DNA from 3 places in the Streptacidiphilus albus JL83 genome. Region 2 is predicted to be linked to each of the others. Evidence: riboswitches for the same ligand, from Rfam matches in the RefSeq annotation. Region 2 holds a riboswitch; each other region holds the start of a gene.

Region 1 (10,736 bases), 5.9 Mb from region 2:
GACGAAGGGGCGCAGCCGTCCCTCGGCGGCGGCGGTCAGCGCCACCACGGTCTGCCGGCGCAGTTCCGCCGGCCCCCTGGAGCCGACCGCCGGGCCGAAGTAGGAGACCAGCGTGACCTGCCTGGCCGCCGCCTCCGCCGGGTCGATCGGCGCGAAGCCCCCGCTGGAGAAGCCGAAGGCGACGAAGCGTCCACCGGGGGCCAGCAGTTCGAAGGAGGTCCGGCTGATCTCCCCGCCGACCCCGGCCAGGGCCACGGTGACCCCCTCGGGCGCGGCGGCGCGGACCTCCTCGGCCCAGCCGGGCCGGGTGTAGTCGACGGCGGCGTCCGCGCCGAAGCCGCGCACCAGCTCCAGCTTGGCCTCGCCGCCGGCCAGCCCGATGATCCGCGCGGCCCCGGCGGCCCGGGCGAGCTGGACCGCCAGCGGCCCGACGGCCCCGGCGGCGGACTCGACCAGCACGGTGTCGCCGGGGCCGACGGCGGCCGTCTCGACCAGCGCCACGGCGGTGCGGCCGGTGCCGAGCAGCGACACCGCCTCGCCGGTGTCCAGGCCGTCCGGCAGCAGGTGGGCGTCGGCGGCGGCGAGCAGCGCGCGGTCGGCGTAGCCGCCGCCGGCCGGAACCTGTCCGGCGACCCGGCGGCCGAGCAGCGCCGGGTCGGCTCCCGGGCCGACCCCGAGCACGGTGCCGCCGACCTCGCGGCCGGGCGCCCAGGGCAGGGCGGCGGGGGCGAGCGGCGTCCCGGCCATCCGCCCGGCGCGGATCCGGGTCTCGATGAACTGGATGCCTGCGGCCTCCACCGCGAGCAGCAGCTGCCCCGGCCCGGGCACCGGATCGGGGTGCTGCTCCAGCACCAACTCCTCCGGGCTGCCGTACTGGTGGAGTCGGATGGCGCGCATGGGCGGGTCCCTTCGGCGGTGGCGGGTCGTGCTCCACCGACGCTAGGCCCGGCGGGCCCGGCCCGGCCTCGGGCGGCGGGCCGAGGCCGGGTCGGCCGTTGGCCGTGGGCCGTTGGCCCCGCGGCCGTGGGCCGTTGGTCCCGCGGCCGTCCGTCAGGGCGGGTTGGGCACGTAGCCGAGGTCGCGCGGGCGGGCCGGCGGGCCCTCGCGGCGCAGCTCGGCGAGGAGTTCGACCAGCCGCGGCGGCCAGAGCAGGTCCGGGCAGTCGGCCAGTTCCGCCGGGGTCCACCAGCGGCAGGTCATGATGCCGTCGTGGGCGAAGGACTCGGTGAGGTCGCCGACCGGGTCGCGGCGCGGCCCGGAGCCGAGGAAGATCACCTCGCGCTGCCGGGTGGGCACGCCGCGACGGGTGTAGTCGTGCTCCCAGATCCAGAGCGCCGGCCCCGGCACCACATCGGTCCAGCCGGTCTCCTCGACCGTCTCCCGCAGCGCCCCGGCGAGTTCGTCCTCGCCCTCGTTCAGGCCGCCGCCCGGCAGCACCCAGTGCAGGCCGACCTCGGGGTCGTCGTGGAGTTGCAGGAACACGGCGCCCTCGGGGTCCAGGACCAGGATCCTCGCGGCGCGGCGCGGTACTCGCTCGATGGTCATGGCGCGAGCCTACGGGCGGGGCGCGGCGGGTCGGCGGCTTTGCGGCGACCCGCCGGGTCGGTGCGCGCCCGACGGCGCGCGGGGGCGCTCGACGGAGCGGCGGGTATGTGGCGCGAATTCATGCACGCCGGGTCGGGCGCCTGCGGCGCGGGCTTATGCGCGGTCGCCCGACGGCGGAGCGCAGCCGGAATTACACCGTCCGGGGGGCGCCGCCGGGCCAATTCCGAACCTCACACATTCGAGTGACCCGGCACCGGGGAGGATTTCCCTCCGCTTTTTCGTTTTTCCAGACAACTATGCAGGTCAGAGTCGTGAAGCTGGCCAGAATTCGCCTTCTTCAGACTTGTTGGAAAATCCATACACCCGATCATTCAGCAGAGCCGGTTTCACTCTTTCGGCGGCCCGGAAACCAGGGGTGACAAGAATCACAGAATCCCGGTGAAGCGTGAAGATTGCCTAAAAGCATGTCAATACTGTCGGCCGAGCCACAAAGTCCTCGCCACCCCGGCGGGGCGGCCCGACCGGACGCCGAGTCTCGCCACCGGTCGGGCGCCAGGTGCGCACACACCTGACAGGCGAGAGCGGGAGACCCAGGTACGCCGGGACGGTGTGAACCGTCCCTAGGGGTGAAGCCACTGCGGTGGCCGGGCAGCTTTCGGATCCCGAACCCGACAGGGAACCTTTCGTAGGCGGTTCCGGAAGGATCCGCATGACTGCCTCCGAGCACGCCCATGCCCCGAACCGGTCCACCCGCGGCCCAGGCCGCTGGCGGGCGGCGGCCACGGCCGCACTGACCCTGGCCGCCGTGGCCGGGAGCACCCTGCTCGCGGCCGCCCCGGCCGACGCCGCCACCATCGAGCTCAGAGCCCTCACCATCGCCGCGTCGAAGCACGGCGACCCCTACATCTACGGCGCCCAGGGCCCGAACGCCTTCGACTGCTCCGGCCTGACGTACTACTCCTTCAAGCACGCCGGCCGGCGGCTGCCGCGCACCGCCCAGGCCCAGTACGACAGCGTCGAACACATCTCCCGGCGCAGTCTGCGCCCCGGCGACCTGGTCTTCTTCCACGACGGCGACTACGTCTACCACGTCGGGATCTACGCCGGGAACAACCGGATCTGGCACTCGCCGCACCCCGGCGCCTACGTCAGGCTGGAGCGGATCTGGACCAGCGAGGTCTGGTACGGCCGGATCAGATGACCCGTCACTCCCCCGGGTAGCGCACCCCGGTCCGGGCCCTGGCCGCGTCCAGGGTCGCCATCACCTCCAGGGTGCTTCGCCACGGCACCAGCGGACTCTCCGTCAGCCCCGCGCGCAGGCAGCGCATGGCCTCCTGCGCCTCGTGGGCGTAGCCGAGGCCGGTGCGGGGCACGGAGAGCACCTCCGGCGCCGCCCCGTCCTCGGAGCCCCGGTACAGGTGCAGCTCCTCGGCACAGAAGAACGGCGCGGGCAGCTCGATCCGGCCCAGGTCGCCGGAGACCACCGCTCGGACCGGCGTGCCGGAGACGATGCCGCAGCTCAGCGTGGCCACCGCGCCGGAGGCGTAGCCGAGCAGCAGGCCGGTGTTGGCGTCCACGCCCTCGGGGGTGAGCGCCGACCAGGCCTCGACCCGGTCCGGGGCGCCGAGCAGCAGCTGGGCGAAGGAGACCGGATAGACGCCCAGGTCGAGCAGGGCGCCGCCGCCGAGCGCGGGGTCGCGCAGCCGGTGGCTCGGCTCGAACGGACCGGGCAGGCCGAAGTCGGCCTGGACGGTGCGCACCTCGCCGATCGCGCCCCCGGCGACCAGCTCCAGCATCCGGCGGACGGCCGGGATGCAGTACATCCACATGGCCTCCATCAGGAAGGTCCCGCGCTCGGCGGCGAGGTCGATCAGGGCGCGGGCGTCCGCGCCGTTCAGGGTGAACGGCTTCTCGCAGAGCACGGCCCGGCCGGCCTCCAGGCAGAGCCGGGCGGCCTCGTAGTGGGCGTGGTGCGGGGTGGCGACGTAGACGATGTCGACCCCCCGGTCCGCCGCCAGTCCGGCCCAGCTGCCGTGGGCGCGGGGGATGCCGAAGCGGTCGGCGAAGGCGCGGGCGGAGGACTCGCTCCGGGAGCCGACGGCGACCAGTTCGGCGTCGGGCAGCAGCTGGAGGTCGTGGGCGAAGGAGTCGGCGATGGAGCCGGTGGCGAGGATGCCCCAGCGGATCGGTTCGGTCATACGATCATCAAACCCTCGGCGGCCGGAAAGGTCGAGGGCCTGCCCACGCCTCGGGAGCGGCCGTCACCCTCCGGGGCCGCCGGTCACCCCGGCGGCCCGTACCGGCCGTCACACCAGCGGCGCGGTCCGGACGATCACGTCGACGGCGAAGCCGATCTCCTCCTCCGTCAGATCGGCGCGGGCGGTGAGCCGCAGCCGGGACCAGCGGTCGGGGACGGACGGCGGCCGGAAGCAGCCCACCGCGAGGCCCTTCTCCCGGCAGGCCCCGGCCCAGGCCAGCGCCGCGACCGGGGAGTCCACCCGCACCGACACCACGGCCGCCTGCGGCCGGGAGACCGGCAGCCCGGCCTCGGCCAGGCCGTCCGCCAGGGCCAGGGCGACCTGCCCGGCGCGGGCGGCGCGCTCCGGTTCGGCGCGCAGCAGCCGCAGCGCGCCGAGCGCCGCGCCCACGGCGGCCGGGGCGAGGCCGGTGTCGAAGATGAAGGTCCGGGCGGACTGCGCCAGGTGCTCGATCACCCGGCGCGGGCCGACCACGGCCCCGCCCTGGGAGCCGAGCGCCTTGGACAGCGTCACGGTGGCCAGCGTGTCCGGCGCGCCGGCCAGGCCGGCGGCGGCCAGCGCGCCCCGGCCGCCGGGGCCGAGCACCCCGAAGCCGTGGGCGTCGTCGGTGAGCAGCGCCGCACCGTGGGCGCGGGCGGCGGCGGCGAGCCCGGTCAGCGGTGCGGCGTCGCCGTCCACCGAGAAGACCGAGTCACTGACCACCAGGGCCCGCTGCTCGGTCCGCGCCGCCAGCGCGGTCCGGACCGCCTCCGGGTCGGCGTGGGCGGCGCGGACCACCCGGGCCCGGGACAGCCGGCAGCCGTCGATCAGCGAGGCGTGGTTGAGCGCGTCGGAGACGATCAGGGTGTCGGCGTCGCTGAGCGCGGTCAGCGCGGCGAGGTTGGCGGTGTAGCCGGAGGAGAACACCAGCGCGGCCTCGGCACCGCAGAACTCGGCCAGTTCGGCCTCCAGTTCGGCGTGGAGCGCGGTGCTGCCGGTGACCAGCCGCGAGCCGGTCGCGCCGCCGCCCCAGCGCAGCGCCGCGTCGGCGGCGGCGCGGGTGACCGCGGGGTGGCGGACCAGGCCGAGGTAGTCGTTGCCGGCCAGGTCGAGCAGGTCCTCCTGGGGCGGCCGGGGCCGCAGCACCCGGACCAGCCCGGCGTCGCGCCGGGCCGCGGCGGCGGCGTCGAGCCAGCCGAAGGGGTCGGGGTGGGGCGTGCTGCCGGTGGCGTTCATCCGCTGCAGCAGTCGCGTTGCTGCTGCTGCCAGGCGCAGCGCGGGCAGAGCTGGGCGCCGGGCTGCTCGGCGGGGACCTCGGTGGCCTCCCCGCAGAGGGTGCAGTCGGCCGGTGCTGCCGCGGCCTCAGCCGCCGCCGGGGGTGGTGCTTGCTCCATGCGGCCGATCCTAACGTCCCCGCCGGTGGCGCCCGACGGGACGTCGGTCACTCCCAGACGAGCCGGGAGCCCACCAGGTAGGCGAGGTACCAGGTCGGGGTGGACAGCGCGTTCGGGGCCGGGGTGACGCCGGTCGCGTAGCCGCTCTGGATCACGTCGACCGCGCTGCCGACGGCCTCCACCTGCGTCTGGAACGACTGCTGGCCCTGGAGCGGGGCCGTGACCGGGGCGGCACCCGAGGGCGTGGCCGAGGGCGAGCCCTGCGCGGCCAGCTGCGGCAGTCCGCCCCCGGGCTGCTGGAAGACCACGGCCTGGGCGACCGAGGCGGAGTTCAGCGCGGCGGCCGCGTGGGCGGCGGAGGCGCGGTCCGGGTAGAAGAAGACCGTGACCGAGCTGTAGAGGCTGTGGTCCTCAGTGACGTAGTCGGCGGTCAGGAAGCCGTTGCAGTCGCCGCTCGCGGTGACCGGCGCCGAGAGGGTGAAGGCCGCGGTGCAGTCGTTGCCGGCGTGGCCCTGGTAGCGCTCGGCCCTGTAGCCCCCGGGGCTGGTGGCGGTGGCCGCCTCGGACACCTCGGCCGGCAGCACGTCGTCGACCCGCAGCGAGGAGATGCTGCCGGCCGGGACCGCGCTGCCGTCGGCCGCCTGCGGGACGTCGTCCTGCGAGGTGCTGCTGGTGGTCACCGACTGGACGACCTGCCCGGCCCCGGCGTAGTGCACCTCGGCCCAGGTCGCGGCCGTCGCACCGACGGCCAGGACCAGCAGCAGCGAGGCGGTCCGGGGCAACCGGGCCCGGGACGGCTGGTCGGCCGCGGCGCGGTGCTCCCCCCTGAGGTTCATTCCGCAGAGTCTAGGGCGCGATCATGGGCCGAACCCACAGGGGTGGATGAAGAGTGGATGAGAGGCGTCCGCGTCCGTCGCCCCGGACCTCCGGCAACCGGGTGTTGTCGGACTTCTGCGGCAACTCTGCAACCATCCGGGCGATCTTCTGGCAGGTTTCGCCATGGCGGCCGAGCAGGCCCGGAGGAGAGGATCACTGCCATGGATCTGCTTGACTCCCTGCTGGCCAAGGGCCTGAACCGTGAGCTCCCGACGCGTGCGGAGGCCCTCGCCCTGCTGGCGACCTCCGACGACGACCTGCTGGAGGTGGTCGCCGCCGCCGGGCAGGTGCGCCGCCAGTGGTTCGGCCGCCGGGTGAAGCTCAACTACCTGGTGAACCTGAAGAGCGGGCTCTGCCCGGAGGACTGCTCCTACTGCTCGCAGCGGCTGGGCTCGACCGCCGGCATCCTCAAGTACACCTGGCTGAAGCCGGACGAGGCCGCCGCCGCCGCGAAGGCGGGTGTGGCCGGAGGCGCGAAGCGGGTGTGCCTGGTGGCCAGCGGGCGCGGCCCGACCGACCGGGACGTGGAGCGGGTCGCCGAGACGGTGGACGCGATCCGGGCCGGGAACGAGGGCGTGGAGGTCTGCGCCTGCCTGGGCCTGCTCTCCGACGGCCAGGCCGAGCGGCTGCGCGAGGCGGGGGTGCACGCCTACAACCACAACCTGAACACCTCCGAGGGCACCTACGGCGACATCTGCACCACCCACGACTTCGCCGACCGGGTCGAGACGGTGAAGCAGGCCCAGGGCGCCGGGCTGTCGGCCTGCTCGGGGCTGATCGCCGGCATGGGCGAGAGCGACGAGGACCTGGTCGACGTGGTCTTCGCGCTGCGCGAGCTCGACCCGGACTCGGTGCCGGTGAACTTCCTGATCCCGTTCGAGGGCACGCCGCTGGCGAAGGAGTGGAACCTCACCCCGCAGCGCTGCCTGCGGATCCTGGCGATGGTCCGCTTCGTCTGCCCGGACGTCGAGGTCCGGCTGGCGGGCGGGCGCGAGGTGCATCTGCGCAGCCTCCAGCCGCTGGCCCTGCACCTGGTCAACTCGATCTTCCTGGGCGACTACCTGACCAGCGAGGGCCAGGCCGGACAGGCCGACCTGGACATGATCGCGGACGCGGGCTTCGTGGTGGAGGGCGCGGACGAGGCGACCCTGCCGGCCCAGCGCGAGGCCGCCGTCTCGGTCCGCCGCCGGGGCGCGGGTACCGACCTGCCGCCGAACGCGTGACCGTCACCACGGCCCGCGCACTGTCCCCGGAGCGGCTGCTCGAGCTCGACCGGGCGCACGTCTGGCACCCGTACGGCGCGATGCCGGCCGCGGTGGAGCCCTTCCCGGTCGAGTCGGCCTCCGGCGTCCGGCTGCGGCTGGCCCGTCCGGTGGAGGGCCGCGAGGAGCTGGTCGACGGGATGTCGTCCTGGTGGTCGGCGATCCACGGCTACCGGCACCCGGTGCTGGACGAGGCGGTGCGGGAGCAGCTCGGCCGGATGAGCCATGTGATGTTCGGCGGGCTGACCCACGAGCCGGCCGTGCGGCTGGCGGCCCGGCTGGTCGAGATCACGCCGGAACCGCTGCAGCACGTCTTCCTGGCCGACTCGGGCTCGGTCTCGGTCGAGGTCGCCGCCAAGATGTGCCTCCAGTACTGGCTCTCGCTCGGCCGTCCGGAGAAGCGGCGGCTGCTGACCTGGCGCGGCGGCTACCACGGCGACACCTTCCACCCGATGTCGGTGTGCGATCCCGAGGGCGGGATGCACCAGCTGTGGACCGGGGTGCTGCCCCGGCAGGTCTTCGCCGACGCCCCGCCGGACGGTCCGCCGTCGCCGGAGTACCTGGCCCATCTGGACGAGGTGATCGGCCGTCACGCCCACGAGACGGCGGCCGTGGTGGTCGAGCCGGTGGTCCAGGGCGCGGGCGGGATGCGCTTCCACTCCCCCGAGCTGCTGCGGGTGCTGCGGGAGCTGTGCGACAACCACGGGGTGCTGCTGGTCTTCGACGAGATCGCCACCGGCTTCGGCCGCACCGGCGAGCTCTTCGCGGCGGACCACGCCGGGGTCTCCCCCGATGTGATGTGCGTCGGCAAGGCGCTGACCGGCGGGTACCTGACGCTGGCGGCGGCCCTGTGCACCGAGGAGGTGGCCCGGGGCATCGGCCGGGGCGAGGTGCCGCTGCTGGCGCACGGTCCGACGTTCATGGGCAACCCGCTGGCCTGTGCGGTCGCCAACGCCTCGATCGAGCTGCTGCTGGGTCAGGACTGGCGGGCGGAGGTCCGGCGGATCGAGTCCGGGCTGCGGGCCGGGCTGGCCCCGGCCGCCGCGCTGCCCGGGGTGCGGGACGTCCGGGTCCTGGGCGCGATCGGCGTGGTCCAGCTGGACCACGAGGTGGACCTGCCGGCCGCGACCCGGGCGGCGGCGCGGGCCGGGGTGTGGCTGCGGCCGTTCCGGGACCTCGTCTACACCATGCCGCCGTACGTCACCGACGACGCGGACCTCGCGTCGGTCTGCGCGGCGGTCGTCGCCGCTGCAGCAGCAGGATAGGAAAGAGGAGCACGATGCGGATCCTGCTGGTCACCGGGACCGGGACGGAGATCGGCAAGACCGTGGTCACCGCGGCCGTGGCCGCCCTGGCGCTGGCCGAGGGGCTGCGGGTCGCGGTGCTCAAGCCGGCCCAGACCGGGGTCGGTCCCGACGAGCCCGGCGATGTCGACGAGGTCCGCCGACTGGTCGGTGCGGCGGTCGGCGCCGCCGGCGCCGCCGAGCGGCTGACCACGGCCGAACTGGCGCGCTACCCCGAGCCGTTGGCCCCGGCCACCGCCGCCGCGCGGAGCGGGCTGCCGCCGCTGGCCATGGACCGGGTCGCGGCGGAGGCCGCACGGCTGGCCGGTACGCACGACCTGGTGCTGGTCGAGGGGGCCGGCGGGCTGCTGGTCCGCTACGACCAGCAGGGCACCACCCTGGCCGAACTCCCGGCCGCGCTGCGGGCGCTGGGGCTGGACTCGGCGGTGCTGCTGGTCACCACGGCCGGGCTGGGGACGCTGAACACCACCGAGCTCACCGCCGAGGCGCTGCGGGCCCGTGCGGTGCCACTGCTGGGCCTGGTGATCGGCAGCTGGCCGGACCGGCCGGACCTGGCTGCCGAGTGCAACCTGGCGGACCTGCCGCTGGTCGCCGGCGCCCCGCTGCTGGGCGCGCTCCCGGCAGGCTGCGCGCCGGGCGGCGGGAGTGAGGCGTTCGACCCGGCCGGCTTCCTCCGGACGGCCGGGTCGTCGCTCGGTCAGATCTTGTTGAAGATCTTCGAGTAGGCGTAGCCGTCACCCTTGTCGTAGCCGTCGACCTCCCAGAAGGACAGCTCCTGGACGCCGTTGCTGGCCGCGAAGGACTCCAGCGAGGACGCGTTGCCCGTGGTGAAGACCTCGTTGTCCGGCGAGTCGTTCTGGCCGGCGATGGGCGTCAGGCCCAGCCGCGCCCAGTTCTGGGCCGCGCTGCCGCCGTAGATCGAGGCGAGCTGCTTCTCGGAGGCCTTGGCCGCCGACTCGGAGTCGGTCAGCGGGTTGTCGCCCGCGCCGAAGTCCATGACCATGATGTTGACCAGGTTGACGCTGACGCCCTTGCTCTTGGCGTCCTTGAGCATCGCGGTGGCGTCGGACTCCATGCCGGTCGGGTCGACCGGGACGGTGAAGTCGATCTGCACCGACGGGTCGGCCTTCTGCAGCGCGGCCAGCGCCTGGTCGCGGCGGGAGTTGGCGGAGGTGTCGTCGAGGACGTCGCCCTCGATGTCGAAGTCCAGCCGGTTCACGCCGTAGGCCTTGACCACGGCGGCGTAGGCGGCGGTCAGGCTGGTGACGGAGGTGCAGGTCTGGGCCAGCTCGCCACCGGACTCCCCGCCGAACGACGGGATGACCACGCCGCCGGCGGACTTGAAGGAGTTCACCTGCGAGGTGAAGGCCGTCATCGAGGCGTTGCCGTCCTCCCACATCGGCGTACAGCCGGACTTCGGGACCAGGAACGCCAGGGTGTAGTACTTGTCGCCGCTGGCCTTCAGGTCGGCCGCGAGGTCGCCGGTGTCGCCGGAGGAGATCTGCAGGTACGGCGCGGAGTACTGGGCCGGGAACGAGCCCGAGGCCTGGGCCGGGGCGGCGGCGGCCACCGTCACCAGGGCGGGGACCACGGCGGTGGTGAGTGCGGTGGCAACGAGCGCTGCGGTCCGGCGGGTGGAGATCCGGCGAGCGGATGTGAGCGCGGTGGATATGGTCAAGATGACCCCTCAGAATCCAGTGCGTTGACAGGTTAGGAAGGTTTCCTAACTCGTTGGCGAGGATCGTCGCGCTTTGCTGTGGCTCTGTCAATAGATCGAAGCGGATTCGGAGGCTCGGCTTCTCTCCCCGTTGGGCGGCAGTTGGGCCGGTGTTCCGCGGCGGCACCCCCGGCGACCTGCGCCGCCGCACGCGCCGGGAGGCCGGGGACGCCCGCCGGGGAGGTCCCCGCTCCGTTCGAAACCCGGCCGTGCGAAGGATGCCGACTGTCGGTGGCTGCGCATAGGCTCGGACCCGTCCTACCCTCGCGCACCGCAGTCGAGACACCGCAGTCGAGATGGGGGAGATCCGATGACCGGTCCCGCCGCGCGAGCGGCCCAACTGACGAAGTCCTACGGCACCGGCGACACCCGGGTGGTGGCGCTGGACGCCGTGGACGTCG
Region 2 (10,736 bases):
GGACGACGGCCACCAGGTCGTCCAGGTCGACGCCCTCCGGCGACTCCCTGACCGGCAGCACCGGCAGGTCCACCAGCTGGGCGGCGCCATGGACCCCGACATAGCTCGGCGCCACCGCGAGCAGCACGTCCCGGTCGTCGGCGCGGAGCGCACGCAGCGTCAGGTACAGCGCCTCCTGGCAGCCGACCGTGACCACCACCGCCTCCGGGTCCACGACGATGCCCTCGTCCACCCTGAGGTGCTCCGCGATCAGCTCGTGGATGATCCCCTTGGTCCGCCCGTACTGCAGGATCGTGCGGCGCACCGCGGCCTCGTCGCCGTCCAGCCGCTCGCTCAGGTGGCGCCGGTAGGTCTCCAGGTAGCGGTGGACGTCATCGAGGTCGAAGTAGCCCTCGAACGGCCGGCCGGCCGCCAGCGACACGGCCCCGGGAAAGCGTTGCGCGACCTCGTTGAGGAAATTCATGGACTCGCTGACCGGCGCCGACAATGACGGGTGGAGACCCTCCTGTTCCAGGTCCATACCTGTCCCCTCCCCGACTCGTTCGTTTACCGTGCGTGTTCCCATGATTGCGGAAATAGACTCAGAATCCTTATGGGAAAACGCCGTTGCCGCAGCGTCCGACCATGATCCGGCCGTCGCCGGGAGCAGGCTAGCAGCAGGTTCGTCAGCCAAGTACACGCCGGAGGAAGGCAGTCACCGGCGTTGCGGAATTCGCCACCACTATGAATGGTGAATTCATCTCGCGTTCGCTTTTTCGCGGTCTCCCGTTCCTGGCCGGACACCAGCCTCCAAGCAGGCGACTCCCGTTCCGGGGCGCTTCGGCGGCATGCCGCCCCAGTACCAGCAGCTCCCAACCCGTCCGCCGCCGAGCCGGATTGACAGTGCATTCGTGGAAGTCAGCCGGTCGCCGCTCCCGCCGGACGGGACGCGCAGCAGCGGGATCCGATGTACCGACCACACCGAGAGCGAACCGGCCCCCATGCACGCTGATGCGCCCGACGCCGCCCACTACCGCCTCGTCTGCTCCGTCTGCGGACACCGGCAATCCGACGACGGGGTCACCCTCGGCTGCCCCGAGCCGCACGACCCCGGCCTGTGGAAGACCGACTACCGCACCGAGGCGCTCGCCCCCGACGACCGGGAGAGCGGCGTCTTCCGCTACCGCGACTGGCTCCCGGTGCGCCGCACACTGCCCGGCACCGGGCGGTCGACGGTCTACCGCAGCCGACGCCTCGCCGGCTTCCTGGGTCTGAGCGAACTCTGGATCGCCTTCAACGGCTACTGGCCGGAGCAGGGCGGCGATCTGACGACCGGTACGTTCAAGGAGCTCGAAGCCGCCACGGTGCTCGGCCGGCTCCCCGAGGACGCCGGCACGCTGGTGGTGACCTCGGCCGGGAACACCGCCGCCGCCTTCGCCGAGCTCTGCGCCCGGCAGCGGGTGCCGGTGGCGATCGTCGTACCGGCCGCCGCGCTGCCCCGGCTGCGGACCCTCGCCCCCGCCTCCGACCTGGTCCGCATCGTCGCGGTCGACGGCGCGGACTACGCCGACGCCATCGCCCTAGGCGACGCCTTGGCCCGGCTGCCCGGGTTCACCGCCGAGGGCGGCACCCGCAATGTCGGCCGCCGCGACGGCCTGGCCACCGTGCTGCTCTCCGCGGTGGAGGCGATGGGCGGGCTCCCGGCCTACTACGTCCAGGCCATCGGCAGCGGGGCCGGGGCCATCGCCGTCCACGAGGCCGCACTGCGGATCAGCGCCGGCACCGCAGCTGATCAACAGCCCTCGGGACTACCGCAGCTGATCCTTGCCCAGAACTCCTGCTACGCACCGGTCCATCAGGCCTGGAACTCCGGGGTCCGGCCCTGGGAGCGCGACTCCGAGCGGGAGCAGCAGGAGCAGCGGGAGTCCTGCGGGCGGGCCTTCGCACCGGAGCTGACCAACCGTCGGCCGCCCTACGACGTGGGCGGCGGCCTCTGCGAGGCGCTGACCCAGAGCGCCGGGCAGGTCCTCGTCGCCGACGCCGCGGCGGCCCGCGCGGCCATGGAGACCTTCCGCGAGCTGGAGGGGATCGACATCGAGCCGGCCGCCGGCGTCGCCCTGGCCGCGCTGCGGGACGCGGTGCGCGGGGGCCGGATCGACGTCGACGGCCGGGTTCTGCTCAACATCAGCGGCGGCGGGCGGGACCGGCTGGCCGCCGAGCACGAATTGACCTGCCATCAGCCCGATCTGGTGGTCCCGCGCGAGGCGTTCCGATGTCCCGAGCAGATGGCCGAGGTGGCCGCCGGGGCCGCGGTGCGCCGAGTCGAGTCACTGGCGTTCTGAGCGAACCGTCGCTCCGGCCGAACCGTCGCTCCGGCCGAACCGTCGCCGCGACCGAACCGGCGCTGCGACCGAACCGGCGCTGCGACCGAACCGGCGGTCCCACCGAGAAGTTCACCCGGCCGACGCCCGGCGGCGGCCCCTCGTTCGCCGCAGTCGATCATGGTCGGTCGATGGCGGCTACGCTGAGACCGCGCCGACCGAGACACCGTTGAGAGAGGAAGCACTCATGGCAAACCCCTTCGAGGACGCAGACGGCACCTACCTGGTGCTGGTGAACGAGGAGAACCAGCACTCGCTCTGGCCCGCCTTCGCCGAGGTCCCGGCCGGCTGGACGGTGGCCCACGGCCCCGACGGACGCCAGGCCTGCCTCGACCACGTCGAGGCCAACTGGACCGACATGCGACCGGCCAGCCTGGTCCGCGCCATGGCCGAGGACAACTGAGCCGAGGACAACCGAGTCCAGGACAATCGAGTCCAGGGCGACCGTCAGCCGGTGGCCGCGCCGGGCCCGGTGGAGAGGGTGATCTGCACTCCGGCGCCGTCGTCGACGACCGTGCCCGGCTTCGGAACCTGGGCGCAGACCCGATGCGCGGCGACCGAGGTCCCCGGGCAGCCGCCGAGGCCGACGCCGGCCACCCGCAGGCCGTGCTCGCGCAGCACGGCCCGACTGCCGGCCAGCGAGCGGCCGGTCAGATCGGGCGCCAGCTCATGGTGGGTGCCGGTGACCGCGCCCGCCACCGAGCCGCCGACGGCCGAACCGGACTTGGCTCCGGAGCCGGCCCCGGGGGCAGATCCGCCCCCGGAGCCGGCGACCTGGTAGGCCGCGACCCCGGAGATCAGCACGACCGCACCGGCCACCGCGAGCAGCACCCGGCGGGTCCGGCGCCGGGGTGTCCGGCGGCTTGCGGCCCGCTCCTCGCGCTCGGCCGCCCGGGCCGCGCCGCGCCCCGCCGCCCGGGCGCCCAACTGGACGGTCGGGCCGCCGGCCGGCACCTCGGTCACTGCCGGACCGCCGACCGTACCGGTGGCCGCCGAGGCCGCGTCCAGCTGCCGCAACTCCTGCTCCACCGCCGTGCGCATGGCCGCCGCGTCGGCGAAGCGCAGCTCCCGGTCCTTGGCCAGGGCCCGCAGCACCAAACCGTCGCAGGAGCGCGGGACGGCGGGTGCGAACGCCGAAGGCGGCTGCGGCTCCGCCGAGATCTGCTGCCAGCCCACCGCCAGCGCCGACTCCCCCACGAACGGGGGCCGACCGGTGAGCAGTTCGAAGAGCAGGCAGGCGACGGAGTAGAGGTCCGCGCGGGCGTCCACGCTCTCGCCGCGCGCCGCCTCCGGCGAGAGGTAGTCGGCGGTCCCGATCACCATGGCCGGATCGGTCAGTGTCATCCCCCGGTCCTGCACGGGGCGCGCGATGCCGAAGTCCATCAGCTTGACCGCGCCGTCCTCGGTCACCATCACGTTGGCCGGCTTGATGTCCCGGTGGATGATGCCCTGGGCATGCGCGTGGGCGAGGCCGTCCAGCACCGTGTGGGTCAGCTCCAGGGCCCGCCGCACCGGCAGCCCGGTGGCGGGCGGCTGCCCGGCAGTCCCCTGCTGCCCCTGGCCGAGGCGCAGCAGGTCGAGCAGGGTGGTGCCGTGGATGTACTCCATGACCAGGTACGGCAGCAGCGCGCCGTCGACCGTGTCCTCGCCGCTGTCGAAGACGGCGACGACGGCGGGGTGGTTGAGCGAGGCCGTGGACTGCGCCTCCCGCCGGAAGCGCGCCAGATAGGTGGGGTCGTCCGCCATCCCCGGACCCATCACCTTGACCGCGACCGGGCGGTCGAGCCGGGTGTCCTGCGCCAGGTGGACCTCGGCCATGCCGCCGCGCCCCAGCAGGCGCTCCAGCACGTACCGACCCCCGAGAACCCGTTCCTGCTGCATTGCCCACCCGTCTCTGGACCACCGCGACGACCCGCACACGTCGGCCGCACCCTAGCGGGCAATCTTGTGGGATTTTTGTGCCCCCGCCCCGAGGAGGGCACCGGCAGCCACGTTACTTACTGGTAGCGCCCGGCGGCGACGGTCTGTACCTTGCCCCCATGGCACGTAACCACACACTCGTCGGCGTACTCCGGATCGCGCTCGGACTGCTGGCGCTGATCGCCCTGGCCGTCGGGCTGGACCGGGACGTCCACGACCACGACGGCGGCAACTTCATCTTCTACTTCACCAACCTGTCGAACCTCTTCGGCGCGGCCGTGCTGCTGACCGGCGGAGTCGCCCTGCTGCGCGGCCGACCCGGGGTGCCCGACCTGCTGCGCGGCGCGTCCGCGCTCTACCTGATCATCACCGGGCTGGTGTTCTGGACGCTGCTGTCGAACACCATCGACGCGCAGACCATCGTCTGGCAGAACGACGTGGTGCACGGGGTGATGCCGGTCGCCCTCCTGCTGGACTGGCTGCTGCTGCCGCCGAAGGCCCGGATCGCCCTCGGCCGCGCCTCCTCCTGGCTGGTCTTCCCGCTGGCGTACCTGGCCGTGTCCCTGCTGCGCGGCCCGATGGTCGGCTGGTACCCGTACGACTTCCTGGACCCGCGCGAGCCCGGCGGCTACGCCCATGTCACCACCTGGTCGGTGATCGTCACGGTGGTGTTCGTGGTCTTCACCCTGATCCTGGTGGCCGTGGGCAACCGGCTCCGCCCGCGCGTCGGCGCCGACGCGGCCTGACCGCCCGCGCCGCCCGGCCCGCGCCGACACGGCGGGGACGGGCGGCGCGGGATCAGCCGACCGGTGATGCGGGCTCCGGGGCCAGGCCCAGCTGGTAGTCGGCCGGAACGGTCTCGTCCCGCCCCCCGGGCGCCTTGAACGCGCGGAGCAGCAGGGTGCCGACCACCGCGACGGCGAGGTTCAGCACGAAGGCCGTCACCCCGACGTAGCCGATCTGGCCGATCAGCGGGATGGTGGCCGAGCTGCCGCCGAAGTGCGAGTGCGGCTTCCCGGCGGCGGCCACGCCGTAGGCGGTCCAGGTCCCGTAGGCCATGCCGGCGGCCCAGCCGGCCAGCAGTGCCCAGGGGTGGAGCCACTTGGAGAACAGCCCGCTGACGATCGCCGGGAACGTCTGCAGGATCCAGATGCCGCCGAGCAGTTGCAGGTTGATCGAGAACTGCTTGTCGATCCCGAGCACGAAGCCCAGGGCGCCGAGCTTCACCACCAGCGAGGCGAGCTTCGCGACCTGGGTCTGCTGGGCGGCGGTGGCGTCCGGCTTCAGGAACTCCCGGTAGACGTTGCGGGTGAACAGGTTGGCGGCGGCGATGGACATGATCGCCGCCGGGACCAGCGCCCCGATGCCGATGGCGGCGAAGGCCACCCCGGCGAACCAGGAGGGGAACATCCTGGCGAACAGCTGCGGCACCGCCAACTGGGCGTTGTAGCCGGTCACGCCCTTGCCGATGCCGGCCGCGATGGCCATGAAGCCGAGCAGCGACAGCAGTCCCAGCATCAGCGAGTAGGCCGGGAGCAGCGCCAGATTGCGGCGGACCGTGTTCCGGCTCTTGGCGGCCAGCAGCCCCGTCGCCGAGTGCGGGTAGAGGAACAGCGCCATCGCCGAACCCATCGCCAGGGTGGCGTAGGCCCATTGCGCGCTCGGTCCGGTGACCAGCGAACCGCGCGGCTTTCCGGTGGCGGGGCTGGTCTTGGCCAGGGCCGCGGCGGACTCGTGGAAGATCTGGCCGTAGCCGCCGAGCCGGATCGGGATGTAGATCACCGCGACCAGGACCACGATGTAGACCAGGGTGTCCTTGACGAACGCGATCAGCGCGGGGGCGCGCAGCCCCGAGGAGTAGGTGTAGGCGGCGAGCACGGCGAAGGCCAGCAGCAGCGGCAGGTCCTTGGCGAAGCCGCTGGAGCCGCCGATGTCCATCGTGTCCAGCACGGCCTGGATGCCCACGAGCTGCAGTGCGATGTAGGGCATCGTCGCCAGGATCCCGGTCAGTGCGACGGCGAGCGCCAGGTAGCGCGAGCCGTAGCGTCCCCGGGCGAAGTCGGCCAGGGTGACGTACCCCTTGCTGCGCGCCACCGACCAGAGCCTTGGCAGGAAGAGGAACACCAGCGGCCAGGCGAGGATGGTGTAGGGCACCGCGTAGAAGCCGGCCGCGCCGACGCCGTAGACCAGGGCGGGGACGGCGATGAAGGTGTAGGCGGTGTAGAGGTCGCCGCCGAGCAGGAACCAGCTGACGATCGTGCCGAAGCCGCGTCCGCCGAGGCCCCACTCGTCCAGGTGGAGCGGGTTCTCGGCCCGGCGCCAGCGGGCGGCGAGGAAGCCGACGACGGTGACCACGAGGAAGAGCACGATGAAGACGGTCAGCGAGACGGCGTTGGTGTGCCCGGCCGCCGAGATGGTGAGTCGGCTCATCGTCCGGCCCCCTCGGTCGGCGCGCCGTCGGTGCCGCCGTCGGCGCCGCTGCTGCCGTTGCCGGCCCCTGGGGGCGGGTCCGCCCGGCGGCGGGCCTCCTCGCGGCGGATCAGCAGGTAGGCGCCGCCGGTGAAGACGCCCGAAACGATCACCCAGAGCAGTTGGTACCAGTAGAAGAACGGGATCCCGATGAACGCGGGCCGCAGCCTGGCATAGGAGTTGACCCAGAACAGGGCCACGAAGGGAGCGAGGAGGAGGATCCCGCAGACCACCCGGGTCGGCGTGATCACGGGTAATCCGACCGCCGGCGCGGGCGGCGGACCGGACAGCGGGGCGGACGGTGCGGTGTCGGCCATGGTGACGGCTCCCTTGGTGCTCGATGGGGTGCGGTCGGCGGCACTCTCCCGAGGCGCCGCCGTGCGTTCATGCCCATCGGAATCTAGGCCAATGACGGGCGCACGTCACTAGGATGTCCAACTGTCCGACCGGACCGACGACATGCTCGTACAAGGGTTCACCGATCCGCGTGGTTCGTCCGATCCGCCCCGGTCCGTCCCGATGTGAGACCGGGCACAACCCATTGTCCGGGCGGGACTCGTCTGCCTACCCTGCATACTCCGCCGTGGGCGGACCACGCCGCCGGGACGCCGAATCCTGTCCACCCGCCGGCGGGCTGTCGAGCACCGAATCGGACAGGAGCGGGGGAACCAGGTAAGTCGCCGTCGCCGCACCGCCCGCAGGGCGCCGCGGCCCACGGCTCGGGGTGAAGCCGCACCACCGGCGGCCGGGCTTCCTCAGGCCCGAACCCGACAGCTCACCTCGCAGGCGTGTCACGAGGAACACCGACATGCGTCTCCCTGCCATACCCGCGCGCCTCTGTGCCACCGCCGGCGCTGCCGCACTGATCGCCGTCCCGCTGGCCGGACAGGCCGTCGCCGCCACCGCGTCCGCCCCCACCGTCACCCAGGACCGGCTCACCCCGACGTCGATGACGGCCGGCGTCGCCACCACCGCGGGCCTCACCGTTCACGCCAAGTCCTGCTTCACCGCGAAGACGCTGGGCGTCGGCGTTCGCGACAAGGCCGGCGACAACCTGGACTTCCCCGGCTCGGCCTCGAACGTCCGGATCTGCCCGGCCGGCGTCTCGATCACCACCGGCAGCCGCACCCTGCCCGCCGGCTCCTACACCGAGTTCGGCTTCTGGCAGGACACTGCGGGCGCCTGGCACAACCTGGCCTCGCACACCCTGACCGTCGCGCCCGCCGCGACCACCAAGCCGACCGCGCCGGCCACGCCCACCCCCACGCCCACGCCCACCCCGAGTGCGCCCGCCACTCCCCCGGCGACCGCGACCTCCGGCTCGCCCGTCGCGGGCCAGAAGCTGATCTGGTCCGACGACTTCAGCAGCCCGATCGCCTGGGGATCGACCTGGGTCGGCGACACCACCACCTCGTTCCAGTACGGCAACCACAACCCGAACGACAACAAGCTCGACTGGCTGGACCCCTCGGCCGTGAGCGTCGCCAACGGCGTCGCCACCTTCACCGCGACGCCCTCCACCCATGTCCTGGAGAACGGCAAGACGGCCTGGAACACCGGTCTGCTCACCACCGAGGGCTCGACCCAGGGCTTCCAGGTCAAGACCGGCGAGTACGTCGAGACCCGGGTGCAGCTGCCGACCGCCGCCGGCGCCTGGCCCGCGCTGTGGACCTGGAAGAACGGCAACGGCGAGATCGACTCCTTCGAGTACCACCCCGACAACCCGAACCTGCTGGAGCTCACCAACCATGTGAACCCCGCGCAGGACTACTACACCGACGCCAACGCGATCGCCCCGGGCAAGTGGGTGACCATCGGCACCTACTACGGCGCCAACTCGGTCAGCTGGTACGTCAACGGCACCAAGGTCTACTCGGACGGCACCGGCGTCGGCGCCAACTGGTCCGCGTACCTGATCCTCAGCCTCTCGGTCAGCGCGGGTGAGTACCACCCGGCCCCGACCGGCAGCGCGCCGATCACCTTCGCCGCCGACTACGTCCGCGTCTACGGCTGACCTCTCCGCCCAGTCCAGATCGGCGTGGCCGACCAGCGCGAGGCTCCGGTTCCAGAGCTCGGCGCGGGCCCGGGGGTCGTACGCCTGGGCGGCGGCGCGGGTGTCCCGGGTGCGGTCGAAGAACCGGCCGGTCGTCGCCGCCGGCCCCGGGTCGCTCACCAGCCGCTGGGTGGCGGCGCCAATCCGACCGGCACGGTGATCGAGGCCGACGGCGGGGGCCCGGCTGGTCACGCTGGGCTGCACCCGACGTCCGGGCCCGGCGTCCGGGCCCGGCGTCCGGGCCCGGCGCGCGGGCCCGGCGCGCGGGTCCGGCGTCCGCGCGGCTACGCCGACGGGCGACGGCCCCAGGCGGAGACCAACGGGGCGGTCGCCAGGTCCAGCCGCCCGGTCTCGACGCTCGCCAGGTGGCGGTCCACCTCCTCCTCCGTGGCCAGGCCCGCCGCCACCAGCCGGGACCGGATCTGCCGGACCGTCGCCGCCTCCAGCACGGTGCAGGCCGGTGACGTGATCGGGAAGTAGGCGTCGGCCTGGACCTCCTCCAGGCCGGACTCCCGCAGTACCCGGGGCAGGGTTCGCCCGTAGGCGAGGTCCGCGCCGCGCTCGGCCATCAGCGCGCGGAAGCCCGAGCGCAGCCGGTTGGCCAGCCGCTGCTCCGGTCCGGACTCGTCCGGGCAGAGCAGCGGCTGCAGCCCCGGATCGGCGTCCTCCAGCAGCAGCCAGCCGCCGGGACGCAGCGCCTGCACCATCCGGCGCAGGGCCTCCTCCCGGTCGGCGACATGGACCAGCACCAGCCGGGCGTGGACCAGGTCGAAGCCGCCGGAGGGCGGCGGGTCGGCGGCGACGTCGTGCCGCAGCACCTCGACCGTCCCGGCCCCGGCGTCCTCCTCCGGCGCGGTCCAGGACGGGTCGATGTCGGTGGCCAGCACGAACCCGCCCGGGCCCACCCGCCGGGCCAGCCCGGCCGGCACGCTGGGGCCGCCCGCCCCGACCTCCCAGCAGCGCATTCCGGCGCCGATGCCCAGCCGGTCCACATGCCTGAAGGTCACCGGGTCGAACAGCTCGCCCAGGGCACCGAAGCGGATCACCGCCTGCGACTGCTGGTTGTCGAGCAGATATCCGTGTTCCGCCTGGTGCTCCGTCATCCCCCGAGCATCTCAGATCCCGGTCGCACCACCCTTCACCTGCCTCTGCTGCGCCTACGCCGCCGAGGCATCGGGATCGGCGGCGGGCGCGGCAGGCGCGCGGCGGAAGAGCCGGAGGCGGAGGGCGCGCGCCAGGAGCCGGGGGCTGGCCAGGGAGTCGGGGTGGGCGAGCATGGTCGTGGTGCGGGCCACCCGCTCGCTGATGACGGCGTCGGTGACCGCGAGCTCGAAGAGCAGCCGACCCACCCACCGGATGAGTCGGTAGCCGCGCGGGTAGGGCCCGTCCACGTGCGGCAGTTCCAGGTCGGCGAAGGTCGAGACCTGCCAGGCGGCGTCGACGACCACCTTCACCTGCTCGAAGTAGCCGCTCGCCGGTTCGCGGAGGGAGGTGCGCGGGGCGTGCAGGTAGGCCGACAGGCAGGAGGCGTGCAGCATGGCCGAGGTCATGCCCTGGCCGTAGACGGGGTTGAACGAGGCCACCGCGTCACCGGTCGCGACCAGCCCCGCCGGGAACCGTCGGAGCTCGTGGAAGTCCCGCCGCCTGCTGTCGGCCTGATGGTACGTCACCACCTCGCTCACCTGCTTGGCACGCTCGGCGATGTCGCCGAACACCTGGGGGAAGTCCTCGCGGCAGCGCCTGCCGAACTCCACCGCGTCCCGGCTGGGGCGGTCGTCGGCGTAGCCGGCCACCAGCACCATCCAGCGGTGGTCCTCGACCAGGATCACCCCGCCGATCCGGGGCGGGCTGCCAGCGGCCGGGTCGGCGGCGGCGGTCGAGACCACGTTCCAGGCCTCGCTTACCGCGCCGTCGTGCTGGAAGACGGAGGTGGC
Region 3 (6,977 bases), 5.0 Mb from region 2:
CAAGCTGTACGCGCCCTTCGGCGCGGGGGTGCTGGCCGGCCGCAGCGACTGGCTCGACGCCGCCGAGCCCTACCTGGCCGGCGGCGGCGCCAGCCGCACCGTCGCCCGCGAGGCGGACGGCTCGGTCGCGGTCGAGTGGCACCAGGGCCCGTCCCGGCACGAGGCCGGATCGCCGAACGTCATCGGCGCCTACTCCATCGCCTCCGCCTGCCGGGCGCTGACCGAGGCCGGCTTCGACCGGCTGGTCGCCCGGGAACAGCAGCTGATCGCCCGGCTGCGGGCGGGGCTCGCGGACATCCCCGAGGTGCGGGTGCTCACCCTGTTCGGGGACGCCCACCCGCGCGTCGGCGTGCTCTCCTTCGTGGTCCAGGGCTGGAACAGCTCGCACTTCTCCGCCGCGCTCTCGGCCGAGTACGGCATCGGCGTCCGCGACGGACTGTTCTGCGCCCACCCGCTGGTGCGCACCCTGCTCGGCGGCGAGGAGGCGGCCCCGTCCGAGTGCGGGGCCCCCGAGGCCTCGCTGCCGGGGGAGCGCAGCCTCAACGCGATCCGGGTGAGCTTCGGCGCGGGGACCCCCGACGAGCACGTGGAGCGCTTCGTCGCCGCCGTGCGCGAGCTGGTCACCCAGGGCGCGCAGTGGGCCTACCGGACCGAGGGCGGGCGCTGCGTCCCGGACACCCGCCGGGTCTGACCGCCCGCGGCCCTCGCGGCCGGCCTGCTCAGCCGTCGAGCCCCAGGGCGAAGGCGGCGTCCAGGTCGTGCCGCGAGTAGGTGCGGAAGGCGATGTGGGTCTCGGTCTGCTCCACGCCGGGCACCTTGTTCAGCAGGCCGGGGATCACGTCGGCCAGGTCCTCGTGCGCCCGCACCCGGACCATCGCCACCAGGTCGTAGGTGCCGGTGACGGAGTAGACCTCGCTGACGCCCTCCAGCGCCGCGATGGTCTCGGCGATCTCGGGGATCCGGTCGACACTGGCCTTGACGAGCACGATCGCGGTGATCACTGGAGGGTCTCCTGGGACGGTGGGAGGGACGGTGGAAGGGCGGACGGCCCAGCGTAGCCGCGCCGTCGGCAGTAGAGCAGCCAGGCGAAGAGGAAGCCCCCGGTGAAGCCGATCAGGTGCGCCACGTACGCCACGTCGGGCTGCCCGGCGGCGGCGCTGCGCACCGAGAGGGCCTGGATCGCGAACCACAGCACCAGCACCAGCCAGGCCGGGAACCGCAGCGGCAGGAACAGCAGCAGCGGGATCACGACGGTCACCCGCGCCCTCGGGTAGAGCCGCAGGCAGGCGCCCAGCACCCCGGCGATCGCCCCCGAGGCCCCCACCAGGCTGACCGTGCCGTTGGCGCCGTGCTGCTCCACCAGCGCGTAGCCGTAGGTCGCCAGGTAGCCGACGGCGACATAGAAGAGGAGGAAGGAGAGCCGTCCCATCCTGGCCTCGACCAGGGTGCCGAAGACGTACAGGAAGATCATGTTGCCGAGCAGGTGCACCCAGCCGGCGTGCACGAACATCGCGCTGAGCACCGAGAGCGCCGGGACGCCCAGGGACTCCCCGGGCCCGGCCCGGTTGTCCAGCAGCTCGCGCGGGACCACTCCCCAGTGCTGGTAGTAGGCCGCGATCGCGGCGGCGCGGTGCGCGCCCTCCCCGTACAGCGGGTCGAGCCCGGAGACCGGCCCGATCAGGAACACCACGCTGTTGACGGCGATCAGCAGACAGGTCACCAGCGGCAGCCGGCGGAGCCGTCCGTCCGTCCCGGCGGTGGCCGCCGTGCGCAGCAGGCCGGTCGCGCGCAGGGTCCACGGGCGGGCGGGCGGGGGTGCGCCGGAGAAGGGGAGCATGTCCCAAGCATTCCTTGACCGGACAAAAACGACACCGTCGGCTGCGGCGTGTGGGGGACGGTGCCGCACCGTCACGGGGAGGCCCTAGGGTTGCTCGGGTAGCCGTGTCCGGCCTGCTCCGGACGCCCCGCGAACCGAGAGGACGCCCCATGTCTGTCCCCCTGCCCACCGAGGGGACCCGGTGGCGCTGCACCCTGTGCGGCAACCTGACCCGTTTCGACGTCACCCGCTCCTCCCGGGTGGTCGAGTTCGTCCACCTCGACCTCGCCGGCGAGCCCCGGGTCGAGGAGCAGGAGGTGCTCAGCGAGACCGTCGAGTCGGTGCGCTGCCGCTGGTGCAGTGCGGTGGACCAGATCGAGTTGGTCGACCGGCCCGGCGCCGAGGCCGAGGCGGCGGCGCAGGCGGCCCGGACCGAGTAGGACAGCGGGTTCGAGCAGTGGCGGAGTGACGACTGGGGGGCGGGACGGGCGAGAATAGGTCAACGGGCCGGTGCGGCCCGGCGACCGGATCGGAGTACGGGACGTGGTGGAGAGAGCCAGGGCGGACGCCGCCGAGGGCCTGGGAGGGCCCGACGGCGCGGCGCCGGTCCCTGCCGTGCCGGCCGGCCCCGGCGCGGATGCCGGGGCCACAGCGGACGCCGGGGCCACTGCGGACGCCGGGCCCGCGGCGGAGACCGCCGCGCCGCCGGAGGAGCAGCTCGACCGCCCGCTGCCGGAGGGCGTGCGGCGGCGGGTGGTGGGCATCGCCGCCGACGCGCTGGCCGCCGTCCCCTCCGCCGAGCTGCCCGCCCGGCTGCGCCCGTACGCCAAGTTCACCCCGGTCCAGCGGGCCCGGCGCGGGGCGACCGCCATCGCCGCCGCGCTGGAGGCCGAGCCGCAGTTCCGGCTGCGGATAGCGGACCGGGTCCGGACCGGCCAGCCGGACCTGGTCACCGCGCTGGAGTCGGGCCTGGTCCCGGCGGCGGTCGACCCCCAGGACGTCGCCGCCGTGGCCTACCTGCTGCGCCCGGCCGGCTGGAGCAAGCTGGTCGCGGACGCGGGCGAGGAGGTCGAGCGGGCCGAGTCCGAGGGCGCCGCCGCCGAGTCCGCCCGGCTGATCGAGAAGCTGCAGGCGGAGCTGTCGGCGCTGCGGGAGACCACCCGGGCCGAGTCCGAGCGGAGCCGGATCGACCTGGAGGCCGCGAAGAAGGACGGCGACGCGCTCCGCCGCAAGCTGCGCAGCCTGGAGGCGGACACCAAGCGGGCCGAGGCGGCCACCCGCAAGGTGACGGCCGAGCTGGACGCGCTGCGCTCCTCCGGGGCGACCGAGCGCGGCTCGGCCGACAGTGAGCTGCGCCGGCTGAAGCACCGGCTGGCCGAGTCGGAGGCGGCACTGGAGGCGGCCAAGCGGGCCTCCCGCGAGGGGCGCAGCGCCGAGGACATGCGGCTGCGGCTGCTGCTGGACGTGGTGCTGCAGGGGGCGCAGGGGCTCCAGCGGGAGCTGGGGCTGCCACCGCTCTCGGGCCGTCCGGCGGAGTCGGTGGAGGCGGTACGGCCGGTCACGGCCTCGCCGCACGACGTCGCCCGGCGCGCGCTGGACGCCGACGACCCGGCGCTGCTGGACCAGCTGCTCCAGCTGCCGCTGGTGCACCTGCTGGTCGACGGCTACAACGTGACCAAGACCGGCTACCCCTCGCTGCCGCTGGAGAAGCAGCGGGCGCGGCTGCTGAACGGCCTGTCGCTGCTGGCGACGCACAGCGGGGCCGAGGTGACCTGTGTCTTCGACGGCAAGGACCTGGACGCGCCGGTGCCGATGGCCCCGCCGCGCGGGGTGCGGGTGCTGTTCAGCCGCTCGGGGGAGACGGCGGACGAGCTGATCCGCCGACTGGTCAGGGCGGAGCCGGAGGGCCGCCCGGTGGTGGTCGTCTCCACCGACCGGGAGGTGGCGGACGGGGTGCGGAAGGCGGGCGCCCGGCCGGTGCCCTCGTCGATGCTGCTCAGGCGACTCGTACGCACCTGATAGGTCAATCCCGACATTTGACGTATATGCAGACTGTTTTCGCCCCGAGGGCGACAGATTGAGCCGGTCTCACTAGTCTCTGCTCTCGAACCTCTGTCCTGACGATCGCCCGGCCGGGTGACACGGGGGTTCCCGTCCTCGTCCTGGGCGCCGCATCGGGGGATGCGCCATGTCGCCGAGCGACGGTTGCCGGAAGGGAACCGAGCCTCCGTGGCCTCACACCGCCGCCCCAAGCAAGCCAGCCGTGCCCGCGTGACGGTCCTCACCGCGGCCGCGGCCACGGCCGTGGCGCTCTCGGCGCAGGCCGCGGCGCAGGCTGCACCGACGCTCACGCTGAGCCAGGCGAAGAGCGAGGTGGCGGCGGACCGCCAGGCGGCGGACGTGGCGACGCAGAAGTACGACGACGCGCAGAGCCAGCAGCAGGCGATCCAGCAGAAGGTGACGCTGCTGCAGAACGAGATAGCCGCCCAGCAGGCCTCGATCAACAAGGAGCTGTCGCAGCTCGGCGGCGAGGCCGCGGCCCAGTACCGGGACGGCGCGGTGGACCCCGCCGTCCAGCTGATGCTCTCCTCGGACCCGAGCGCCTACCTGAACCAGGCCTCGGCCCAGGGCGAGGTCGACTCCACCCAGGCCGCCCTGCTGTCCAATGTCACGGCGGCGGAGGCCATCCTGGCCCGGGAGAAGGCCGAGGCCACGGCCGAGCTCCAGCAGCAGCAGGCGCTGCTGTCCACCATGCAGTCCACCAAGGCCACCGCGCTGGGCAAGCTCAAGTCGGCGCAGGCGGTGCTGGACGCGCTCACCCCGGCCGAGCAGGACCAGGTCGGCGGGGGCGGCGGCTACGGCACCATCGCCCACAACGGCAGCACCATGTCGCCGAGCCAGGTCGACCTCTCCGGCATCTCCTCGGCCGCCGCCACGGCCATGCGGGCGGCGCTGAGCAAGGTCGGGGTCGCCCCCTACGTCTGGGCCGCGGCCGGCCCCGACTCCTTCGACTGCTCGGGCCTGGTGATGTGGTCCTACGCCCAGGCCGGCATCCAGCTCCCGCACTCCTCCTACGCGGACGAGTCGGTGGGCAGTGCGGTCTCGCTCTCCGACATCCAGGTCGGCGACATCGTGGTGCTGGAGAACGGCGCCCACGTCGGGATGTACGCCGGCAACGGGATGGTGGTGAACGCCCCCGAGTACGGCTACACCGTCTCCATCATGCCGATCAGCGACTTCGGCGGGATCGTCGCCATCCGCCGGGTCTGAACCCCTCCGTCGAGTCCGGGCGGCCGCTTCCCCCTCCGTCCCACAGTGTGACGTGCGCCACAGCGATTGTGACTGCTGTGGCGTTCCGTCCTTTTTGGTCCGGATGTCGTGGGCATACGGTCATACTCCGACTGCGTACCGTACGGGAGTCGGTACCCCTACGAGTCATCAAGAACTTCTTTCTTCCAATGATTTGAACGGATCACGGTTGGGTCACTAGTGTCGACTCCCGAACCACCGCTGAATCGACCGCCCACCTCGGGTGGCGGCGGGGTTCCCGCCGAGTCCGAGGCGTGGCAGGGGTGCGCAGGGCACCCGTCAGGGGAGTGCCGACAACTCGGAGCCGGGGAACCACTCGTTCCTCGGGGTGAATCGACGTCAGGCCGGTGTGGTTGCCGGTGAGGCGTTGTAGGGCGATCTTCCAGCCCGAACCCGTCAGCTCACCCGGTAGGCGGATCGAGGAAGAAGGAGCTCGCCTTCGTGGCGTCCCATCGTCGTCCCAAAGCGCCCAGCCGTACCCGGGCCGTGGTCCTCACGGCCGCCGCCGCCACCGCAGTGGCGATCTCCGCGCAGTCGGCAGCGCAGGCGGCGCCCAAGCTGACCCTGGACCAGGCCCGGAGCGAGGTGGCGGCGGACCGGCAGGCGGCCACCACCCAGGGCGAGCAGTACAACCAGGCCCAGGGCGAGCAGCAGGCGATCCAGCAGAAGGTCTCGCAGCTGCAGAACGAGATAGCGCGCCAGCAGGCCGCGGTCAACGCGCAGTTGGCGCAGTTGGGCGCCCAGGCGGCGGCCCAGTACCGCGACGGCGCGTTCGACCCCTCCATGCAGCTGATGCTCTCGTCGGACCCGACGGACTACCTGGACCAGGCGTCCACCCAGGGCGAGCTCGACGCCACCCAGGCCAACCTGCTGGGCAGCGTCAAGGCGCAGCAGACCGTCCTGGCCCGGGAGAAGGCCGAGGCCACGGCCGAGCTCAAGCAGCAGCAGGCGCTGCTCGCGCAGATGCAGAAGGCGAAGTCCAGCGCCCTGGCGAAGCTCGCGGCGGCGCAGAGCGTGCTCGACTCGCTCACCGCGGCCGAGCGGGCCCAGGTCGCGGCGAGCGCCGGCGTGGGCGGCGGCGGCACCAAGGCCGGTGGCGGCACGACGGCCGGTGGCGGCACGAGTGCCGGCGGCAACGGCGGCAGCGGCTCCGTGGGCGGCATCAGCCTGGACGGCATCTCCAGCGCGGCGGCGACCGCGATGCGGGCGGCCATGAGCAAGGTCGGCAACGCGCCGTACGCGTGGCAGGGCTCCGGCCCGAACGAGTTCGACTGCTCGGGCCTGGTGATGTGGGCCTACGCCCAGGCCGGGATCACGCTGCCGCACTACTCCTACTCCGACGAGACCGAGGGCAGCCCGGTCGCCTCGCTGGCCGACGCCAAGGTGGGCGACATCATCGTGCTGGAGAGCGGCGCCCACGTCGGCCTCTACGCCGGCAACGGCATGCTGCTCAACGCCCCGGAGTACGGCTACGACGTGTCGGTCCAGCCGATCAGCTGGTTCGGCCAGATCGTCGCGATCCGCCGGTTCTGAGGGATCTGACGAACCGTTCCACCAGTGGCTCCGCCCCGGGCTCCCCGCCCGGGGCGGAGCCACTGTCGTCCCGTCATGTGACAGATGGCACACAGATAACGACAGTCATGGTGATCTGACCGTTTTGGCCGTCATGTCGTCGGCGTTCGGTCATAGAGTGACCTCGGTGCGTAAGGTGTCGGCCGGTTGATCGGTCGGCCGTCGCCTTTTTGCTGACAATGATTTGAACGGATCACGGTTGGGTCACTAAGGTCGATCTCCGAACCACCGCTCAGTCGACCGCCCAGCACGGGTGGCAGCGGCGGTTCCCGCCGAGTCC

The links. Region 2 has a riboswitch for cyclic di-AMP ahead of BS75_RS47080 (glycoside hydrolase family 16 protein). Riboswitches for the same ligand answer to the same signal wherever they lie in the genome.
Region 1: another riboswitch for cyclic di-AMP. It lies ahead of BS75_RS05330 (C40 family peptidase); the one in region 2 lies ahead of BS75_RS47080 (glycoside hydrolase family 16 protein).
Region 3: another riboswitch for cyclic di-AMP. It lies ahead of BS75_RS09340 (C40 family peptidase); the one in region 2 lies ahead of BS75_RS47080 (glycoside hydrolase family 16 protein).

What each region holds. Positions count from the first base shown of each region.
Region 1 is NZ_JQML01000001.1:1,224,158-1,234,893, forward strand. It holds gene BS75_RS05320 (zinc-binding dehydrogenase) at 1-897, opposite strand, end outside; gene BS75_RS05325 (NUDIX domain-containing protein) at 1,051-1,545, opposite strand; cyclic di-AMP (ydaO/yuaA leader) riboswitch at 2,133-2,252, shown strand; gene BS75_RS05330 (C40 family peptidase) at 2,255-2,746, shown strand; gene BS75_RS05335 (Gfo/Idh/MocA family protein) at 2,751-3,743, opposite strand; gene BS75_RS05340 (8-amino-7-oxononanoate synthase) at 3,852-5,018, opposite strand; gene BS75_RS49145 (hypothetical protein) at 5,015-5,176, opposite strand; gene BS75_RS05345 (hypothetical protein) at 5,224-6,012, opposite strand; gene bioB (biotin synthase BioB) at 6,214-7,275, shown strand; gene BS75_RS05355 (adenosylmethionine--8-amino-7-oxononanoate transaminase) at 7,356-8,579, shown strand; gene bioD (dethiobiotin synthase) at 8,594-9,343, shown strand; gene BS75_RS05365 (glycoside hydrolase family 18 protein) at 9,316-10,296, opposite strand; gene BS75_RS05370 (ABC transporter ATP-binding protein) at 10,646-10,736, shown strand, end outside.
Region 2 is NZ_JQML01000001.1:7,133,646-7,144,381, reverse strand. It holds gene BS75_RS31440 (aminotransferase-like domain-containing protein) at 1-520, opposite strand, end outside; gene BS75_RS31435 (cysteate synthase) at 981-2,321, shown strand; gene BS75_RS31430 (MbtH family protein) at 2,548-2,763, shown strand; gene BS75_RS31425 (protein kinase domain-containing protein) at 2,808-4,208, opposite strand; gene BS75_RS31420 (Pr6Pr family membrane protein) at 4,400-5,026, shown strand; gene mctP (monocarboxylate uptake permease MctP) at 5,079-6,710, opposite strand; gene BS75_RS31410 (DUF3311 domain-containing protein) at 6,707-7,066, opposite strand; cyclic di-AMP (ydaO/yuaA leader) riboswitch at 7,382-7,552, shown strand; gene BS75_RS47080 (glycoside hydrolase family 16 protein) at 7,558-8,763, shown strand; gene BS75_RS31400 (methyltransferase domain-containing protein) at 9,087-9,905, opposite strand; gene BS75_RS31395 (FAD-dependent oxidoreductase) at 9,960-10,736, opposite strand, start outside.
Region 3 is NZ_JQML01000001.1:2,154,881-2,161,857, reverse strand. It holds gene BS75_RS09370 (aminotransferase class V-fold PLP-dependent enzyme) at 1-691, shown strand, start outside; gene BS75_RS09365 (Lrp/AsnC family transcriptional regulator) at 720-1,001, opposite strand; gene BS75_RS09360 (rhomboid family intramembrane serine protease) at 998-1,837, opposite strand; gene BS75_RS09355 (hypothetical protein) at 1,987-2,256, shown strand; gene BS75_RS09350 (NYN domain-containing protein) at 2,360-3,835, shown strand; gene BS75_RS09345 (C40 family peptidase) at 4,088-5,086, shown strand; cyclic di-AMP (ydaO/yuaA leader) riboswitch at 5,404-5,556, shown strand; gene BS75_RS09340 (C40 family peptidase) at 5,567-6,658, shown strand.